Labilibaculum antarcticum: one gene and its partner. The protein of the gene in region 1 binds, or shares a complex with, the protein of each later gene. Links are inferred from orthologs where the notes say so. Each region holds a gene or a part of one and is shown in the gene's direction. Other genes may lie near its edges.

Region 1 (2,978 bases):
TTGCTAAATCAAAAGGTTCATCAAACCCACATAACCTTGTAAAAGCTACTATAGGTGCATTGGCTGAATTGAGAGATGCACATACAGTTGCTGAACACAGAGGGGTATCATTAGATAAAGTGTTTAACGGTTAAGAAATAAGGAAATGGCTAAGATTAAAATTACTCAGGTAAAGAGCAAAATTGGAAGCACTGATCGCCAAAAGAAAACCTTGGAAGCATTGGGATTAAATAAGATCAATGCGACTGTTGAACATGAAGCCACACCTCAGATTAAAGGTATGGTGGCGAAAGTACAACACCTTGTTTCCGTTGTAGAATAATTATTGTTAATATTTAGTATTAAATAGATATGGACTTAAGTAACTTAAAACCCGCAGAAGGATCAACTAAGACTTGTAAAAGAATTGGTCGCGGACAAGGATCTGGACGAGGAGGAACCTCAACCAGAGGACATAAGGGTGCAAAGTCAAGATCTGGATACTCTAAAAAAGTTGGTTTCGAAGGTGGTCAAATGCCTTTACAACGAAGAGTTCCTAAGTTTGGATTTAAAAACATTAATAGAAAAGAATATAAAGCTATTAATGTTGATGTTTTACAAGCCTTGGCAGAAAAAAATAGCATTACTATAATCGATAGAGACGTTTTAATGGCAGCAGGTATGGCGTCAAAGAACGACAATATTAAGATTTTAGGACATGGTATTATTACTGCGAAGCTTGAAGTTAAAGCTCACGCATTCTCGAAATCGGCTATAGCAGCGATTGAAGCAGTCGAAGGAACAGTTGTTAAATTGTAAGTTTAGATATGAAAGGTTTAATAGAAACATTGAAGAACATCTGGAAGATTGAAGATTTAAGATCTAGAATCTTAACTACTCTCGGTCTTGTGTTAGTGTATCGTTTAGGTACCATGGTTGTGTTGCCAGGGGTTGACCCTGCGCAGTTAGGTGCGTTAAAAGCGCAAACTCAAGACGGAGTTTTGGGATTATTAGATATGTTTTCCGGAGGAGCGTTTTCGAATGCATCAATCTTCGCATTGGGAATCATGCCTTATATTTCAGCTTCGATTGTAATTCAGTTAATGGGAATTGCGGTTCCTTATTTTCAGAAATTGCAACGTGAGGGTGAAAGCGGTACTCGAAAAATCAATCAGATCACAAGGTATCTAACTGTTATTATACTTGTACTTCAAGCACCTGGATATCTATTAAACTTACATTCACAATTGCCTGAGACAGCCTTTATTCTTAAAGGCTCATTATTTACAGTGTCTTCTGTGATGATTCTTGCAGCAGGATCGATGTTTATTATGTGGTTAGGAGAGAAAATTACTGATAAAGGAATTGGTAACGGAATCTCTATCATTATCATGATCGGTATTATTGCACGATTACCATTTTCATTCTTTGCAGAATTACTTTCAAAAATTGAAGGTCAAGGAGGAGGTTTAATTTTACTTGTATTAGAAATAGTAATTTTATTCCTTGTTTTTGCAGCAACAATATTGTTAGTTCAAGGAACACGGAAGATACCTGTTCAGTATGCAAAACGAATCGTAGGAAACAAACAATATGGTGGGGTTCGCCAGTACATTCCTTTAAAAGTGAATGCTGCTGGTGTAATGCCAATCATCTTTGCGCAAGCAATTATGTTTTTACCTATGGCGTTTGTAAACTATGCTAGTTCGGATGCTTTAACTGGAGTAGCTGCAGCATTATCTGATTTTACTGGATTTTACTACAACGCTTTATTCTTTGTAATGATTGTATTATTTACTTATTTCTATACTGCTATTACAGTAAATCCAACGCAAATGGCTGAGGATATGAAAAAGAATGGTGGATTTATACCAGGTATTAAGCCGGGTAAAAAAACTATCGATTTTTTAGATACTGTAATGTCTCGCATAACTTTACCGGGATCTATCTTTTTAGGTTTGGTTGCTATTATGCCAGCTTTTGCAATGATAGGTGGAGTGAATAACCAATTTGCACAATTTTATGGCGGTACTTCTTTATTGATTTTAGTCGGTGTTGTATTGGATACTTTACAGCAAATAGAGAGTCATCTTTTGATGCGTCACTACGATGGATTAATGAAGTCTGGTAGAATAAAAGGTAAATCTCCAGGAGGAGCTGCGGCTTTTTAAAATATTTTTGCTTTCTTTGCAATGATTTTTTACAAAACAGAAGAAGAAATAGAGTTGCTCAGTATGAGCAATTTGCTGGTGGCGAAAACTTTGGGTGTAATATCGAAAGAAATAGCTCCTGGAATATCAACTTTGAAGTTGGATAAAATTGCAGAGGAGTACATAAGAGACAATGGCGGTAAACCAGGGTTTCTTGGTTACGATGGATTCCCGAATACTTTATGTGTTTCTATAAACAGTGAAGTTGTTCATGGAATTCCATCTAACTATGAGTTGAAGGAAGGAGATATTGTTTCCTGTGATTGTGGTGTTTTGCTAAATAGTTTTTATGGCGATTCAGCTTATACATTTACTGTAGGTATAGTAGCTCCTAATGTTCGGCAACTGTTGAAGGTCACTAAAGAGGCTCTTTACAAAGGCGTAGAGCAAGCTGTCGAAGGTAATCATTTGGGCGACATAGGTTTTGCCATTCAAAGGCATGCAGAACAGAATTCATTTTCTGTAGTTCGAGAAATGGTAGGACACGGAATTGGGAAAAATCTTCATGAAGATCCGCAAGTTCCGAATTATGGAAAAAAAGGACGCGGATTGAAATTGAGAGAAGGACTGGTTTTGGCAATTGAACCAATGTTTAATCTTGGGAGAAGAGATATTTACCAAGATAGTAATGGATGGGCAATTGTTACTGCTGATGGGAAACCTTCAGCGCATTTCGAACATACAGTGGTAGTTCGGAAAGGAAAAGCTAAGATCTTATCCAGTTTTGAATTTATTGAAGATATACACTAATATAATTTAATGAGCTTATGGCTAAACAGCCTTCAATAG
Region 2 (5,010 bases), 3.5 Mb from region 1 along the record:
CATATTCAAAATTTGGATGAATCCTATTCATCGACAATACTTGCTCATGTAGAACAGGATCAATTGGTTGGGAAATACATTCCAAGTATTGAAAACTTTTCATTACTTGAGAATTTACCTAAATTCCCTGTAGCAGATCAAGTTATTCCTTTGGAAAGCATTCCAATATCACAAACATTGCAATGTTTTTCAATCTTACCAGAAGTTATTCTTAGTACAATACCTGAGGGGGATTTTCATATAAGAGCCCCGGTTTTAGCCTAACTTTCCTTTCCTGTTTTCCATAGGAAATTTCACTCGTTATATTATTATTCGTTTTCAACTTTATAGTTGAAAACATTTTACACATCGAATTCAACAAATCAAAATGGGTTTTATAGATACTACATTAGGTAAATTATTTGGTAATAAGTCAGATAGAGACCTTAAAGATTTGACCCCTTATTTAGGGCAGATTAAAGCAGAATATGAAAGAATCACAGTTTTAAGTACTGATGATCTTCGTGGAGAATCAGATAAATTAAAGCAACATATTCAGGATTTCATTAAAACGGAACAAGACGAAATATTAAGTCTTAAAGAAAAGGTTGAAAATGGCGATGTCTCAATCAATGAGAGAGAATTAATCTACGATCAGATTGACGAAATCGAAAATAAAATTGACGCTAAAATAGAAGAAGTACTGGACGAAATTCTTCCAACTGCTTTTGCTATTGTAAAAGATACAGCACGCAGATTTACCGAAAACGAAGAGCTGGAAGTAACAGCATCTAAATTTGATAGAGATTTAGCTCCCTATTACGATAACATACAAATAGATGGTGATACTGCGGTCTATTTTAATTCATGGACTGCAGGTGGAACTGAGATAACCTGGGACATGATTCATTACGATGTTCAGTTGATTGGTGGTACTGTTCTTCATCAAGGAAAAATTGCAGAGATGGCAACAGGTGAAGGTAAAACTCTTGTGGCTACCTTACCTGTATTTTTAAATGCATTAACTGGTAGAGGTGTTCACTTGATTACTGTGAATGATTACCTTGCAAAACGTGACTCGGAATGGATGGGACCAATCTACCAATTCCACGGACTATCTGTTGACTGTATCGATAAACACTCTCCAAATTCAGATGAACGAAGAAAAGCTTATGCATCTGATATTACTTTTGGAACAAATAATGAGTTCGGTTTTGATTACCTGCGTGATAATATGGCAACAAATCCTAAGGATTTGGTTCAACGCCGTCACAATTATTCGATTGTCGATGAAGTTGACTCGGTTTTGGTTGATGATGCACGTACTCCATTGATTATTTCCGGTCCAATTCCAAGAGGTGAGCATCAACAGTTTGATAATTTGAAACCTAAGGTTCAAAATTTGGTGAGAGCTCAAAATGAATTGGTAATGAAGATTTTTACCGATACTAAAAAATTACTGAACAGCGAAGATAAAAAGGAGCTTGAGGAGGGTGCAAAATTATTGCTTAGAACCTTTAAAGGTTTGCCAAAAATGAAGCCACTTATTAAATTCTTAAGTGAGCAGGGAAATAAGGCCATTCTTTTGAAAACCGAAAATTTCTATATGCAGGAAAATAGTAAAAATATGCACATCGTTACTGATGAGCTATATTTTATTATTGATGAACAGCATAATTCTATTGAACTTACTGATAAAGGAATCGACCTGCTTAGTGCTGATGCTGAAGATTCAGGTTTCTTTGTGTTACCTGATATTGGATCAGAAGTTGCCGTTATTGAAAAATCAGATCTTTCGGATGAAGAAAAATTAGCTAAGAAAGATGAAATGATTCAGGCTTACTCTGTAAGATCAGAAAGGGTTCATACAATTAACCAACTATTAAAGGCATATACTCTTTTCGAAAATGATGTAGAGTATGTTATGATGGATGGTAAGGTGAAAATTGTAGATGAGCAAACAGGGCGTATTATGGAAGGCCGTCGTTACTCAGATGGTTTACACCAGGCAATTGAAGCTAAAGAAAATGTAAAAGTAGAGGCTGCGACTCAAACATTTGCCACCATTACTCTTCAAAATTACTTTAGAATGTATCAGAAGCTTTCTGGTATGACTGGTACTGCGGAAACAGAAGCAGGTGAGCTTTGGGATATCTATAAATTAGAAGTTGTTGTAATCCCAACCAACCGTCCAATTATTCGTGACGACCGTGAGGATTTAGTCTATAAAACAAAACGAGAAAAATATTCAGCGGTAATTGATGAAATTGTTGATCTGGTAAAAGCTGGTCGTCCGGTTTTGGTAGGAACAACATCAGTTGAAATTTCTGAATTATTAGGTCGTATGCTTAAGATTAAAGGAATTAAGCACAACGTACTGAATGCAAAATTACATCAGCGCGAAGCAGATATTGTAGCGGAAGCAGGTCAATCAGGAACTGTAACCATTGCTACAAATATGGCTGGTCGTGGTACTGATATTAAGCTAACCAAAGCAGTAAAAGCTGCTGGTGGTTTGGCAATTGTTGGTACCGAGCGTCATGATTCCCGTCGTGTTGACCGTCAGTTACGTGGTCGTGCCGGTCGTCAGGGAGATGTTGGATCTTCTCAATTCTTTGTGTCTTTGGAAGATGATTTGATGCGTTTATTTAGCTCAGATCGTATTGTGAAGTTGATGGACAAAATGGGACTGAAAGAGGGTGAGGTAATTCAGCACAGCATGATTAGCAAATCGATAGAGCGTGCCCAGAAAAAAGTGGAAGAGAATAACTTCGGTATTCGTAAACGATTATTGGAGTACGATGATGTAATGAACTCTCAGCGTGAGGTTATTTATAAACGTCGCCGTCATGCCTTATTTGGTGAGCGTATTCAGGTTGATATTGCCAATATGATGTTTGATTTGTCTGAATTGATTGCAAATGAATATCATGGTGGTGATTTTGAGGAGTTTAAACTAGATTTAATTCGTACTTTATCAACCGATTCTCCAATCAGTGAAGAGGAATTAATGAAGGAGAAACCAGAAGTAGTTACTGAGAAGATTTACCAAGTGGTTTTAGATAACTACAAGCGAAAAGTGGAATCAATTAGCAAACAAGCTTATCCGGTAATCAAAAATGTATACGAATCCAAAGCGGAAATATATGAGAATATTGTGGTTCCATTCTCCGATGGTTCTAAAATGTTTCAGGTAGTAACCAACTTAAAGAAAGCATACGAGAGTAAGGCTGAAAACTTGGTTCGTTCTTTCGAGAAGGTATCTATTCTTGCAACCATTGATGATGCTTGGAAAGAGCATTTGCGTGAGATGGATGACTTGAAACAATCTGTTCAGAATGCTTCTTACGAACAAAAGGATCCATTGTTGATCTACAAATTTGAATCGTTCAATTTGTTTAAAACGATGATTGAAACTACAAATAAGAGTGTTGTTAGCAGCTTAATGAAAGGTCATATTCCATTATCGGATCCTGAAGATATTCGTAAGGCCGAAGAGCGTAAAAGAACCGATTTAAGCAATTTAAAAACTACCAAAGAAGAAATTGGCGGAGGTCGGGGCAAATCGGAGCCAAAAAAGATGGAGCCAGTTCGTGTCGCTCAAAAAGTGGGTAGAAATGAACCTTGTCCTTGTGGTAGTGGTAAAAAATACAAACAATGTCATGGAAAAGGAGTTCCTGCTTAATTTCCATAATTAAAAAAATCATACTAAATTGACATGGATTGTTTCGCAAGTCGAAACAATCCATTTAGTTTTACTTACCAAAATTTAAAAAACGCATATGTTGCTTTCAATCCTTTGGGATATCGACCCGGAAATATTTAGAATCGGCCCTGTAGCTGTCCGTTGGTACGGATTACTTTTCGCTTTAGGCTTTTTGTTGGGATATTATTTGGTAGAAAAGATGTTTAAAAAAGATGGTATTGAACTGGAATGGCTTGATAAGTTGTTTCTGTATACCATGATTGCAACAGTTGTAGGAGCTCGTTTGGGACATGTATTCTTTTATGGTTGGGAATTCTATTCTCAGCATCCAGCGGAAATTATAAAAATTTGGCGTGGAGGATTAGCTTCTCATGGCGCTACAATTGGAATTCTTATCGCATTGTGGTTTTATTCAAAGAAAGTCAGCAAGAAGTCAATGCTTTGGATATTGGATTACGTCGTAATTCCAGTTGCCTTGGCGGGATGTTTTATTCGTTTTGGAAATTTGATGAACTCTGAAATTATCGGAACTCAAACTCATTCGGAATGGGGGATTCAATTCATCAGAGCATCTATTTATGAGCCATTGGCTCCTCGACATCCAGCTCAGTTATACGAGTCAATATGTTATTTAATTTCCTTTGCTGTATTGTCGTTCATGTATTGGAAAACAAATGCAAAACAATACAGTGGAAGACTGTTTGGAGCCTTTTTCGTGATGATTTTTACTGCACGTTTCTTTATCGAATTCATAAAAGAAAATCAGGAAGCTTTTGAACAGGGAATGGCATTGAATATGGGACAATTATTAAGTATACCTTTTGTTTTAATTGGGTTGTTCTTTTTTATACGATCCTTTAAAATAAAACCAGTGGCTTAGTACAAAAACAGCATAAAAAAAGCCGAATCATTTCTGATTCGGCTTTTTTGTTGTTTGAATCTCTTTTTAAAATCAAGTTTGCCAATCCATATCATCCAAAAAAGCCTTCCTAATGATGGGAAAGCACTTCAAACCGTCCAAAGCCTGTTCCCAAAAGTGGGAGAGCACTCAAAACCATCATAAGCCTCTTTCCCGAATATGGGAGAGCAGTTTGAACTACCCAAAGCAAGTTGCCTAATTATGGGAGAGCAGCTTGAATCATCCAAAGCTTGCTCCTAATTGTGGGAAATCACTTCTAACCGATACAATCCTGTTTCCCAATTGAGGGAGTGCACTTCGAAGCATTCAAGGCAAATTCCCCAATATGGGAAGGCATTTAAAATCACCCAAACAGGATTACCAGATCATGGAAAAGTATTTAGCTTTATGCTTCCTTCAATATTTC

Evidence for each region.
Region 2: the proteins of secY (region 1) and secA are in contact, whole or in part, in a crystal structure (PDB 3DIN), measured with the Thermotoga maritima proteins. The link is inferred for Labilibaculum antarcticum from one-to-one orthologs. Residues at the interface, in WP_004081795.1 of Thermotoga maritima: Glu108, Gly109, Glu110, Glu111, Ala236, Glu237, Arg238, Arg239, Ile240, Thr241, Ile242, Gln243, Tyr244, Ala245, Arg246, Arg247, Val248, Thr249, Gly250, Arg251, Arg252, Val253, Tyr254, Gly256, Ala257, Ser258, Thr259, Tyr260, Leu261, Pro262; in WP_004082002.1 of Thermotoga maritima: Glu261, Ala262, Arg263, Lys300, Ala301, Arg302, Thr303, Ile304, Ile305, Leu323, Tyr324, Asp325, Pro326, Val329, Ser330, Tyr333, Ile336, Lys340, Phe345, Val349, Glu363, Phe364, Tyr374, Ser375, Gly376, Gly377, Glu393, Ile395, Thr482, Ser483.

Annotation. Positions count from the first base shown.
Region 1 is NZ_AP018042.1:1,536,901-1,539,878, reverse strand. Bases 112-2,978 are described here. They hold secY (preprotein translocase subunit SecY), read left to right. Parts: upstream 112-806; coding sequence 807-2,150; downstream 2,151-2,978. Other genes in these bases: infA (translation initiation factor IF-1), read left to right, coding at 2,957-2,978; map (type I methionyl aminopeptidase), read left to right, coding at 2,172-2,939; rplO (50S ribosomal protein L15), read left to right, coding at 352-798; rpmD (50S ribosomal protein L30), read left to right, coding at 146-322; rpsE (30S ribosomal protein S5), read left to right, coding at 112-134. Also shown: more of rpsE, read left to right, coding at 1-111. UniProt on the Escherichia coli protein: The central subunit of the protein translocation channel SecYEG. Consists of two halves formed by TMs 1-5 and 6-10.
Region 2 is NZ_AP018042.1:5,063,343-5,068,352, forward strand. Bases 1-3,864 are described here. They hold secA (preprotein translocase subunit SecA), read left to right. Parts: upstream 1-367; coding sequence 368-3,664; downstream 3,665-3,864. Other genes in these bases: ALGA_RS20255 (hypothetical protein), read left to right, coding at 1-264; lgt (prolipoprotein diacylglyceryl transferase), read left to right, coding at 3,762-3,864. In the rest of the region: more of lgt, read left to right, coding at 3,865-4,565; ALGA_RS20270 (MutS-related protein), read right to left, coding at 4,990-5,010. UniProt on the Escherichia coli protein: Required for protein export, interacts with the SecYEG preprotein conducting channel.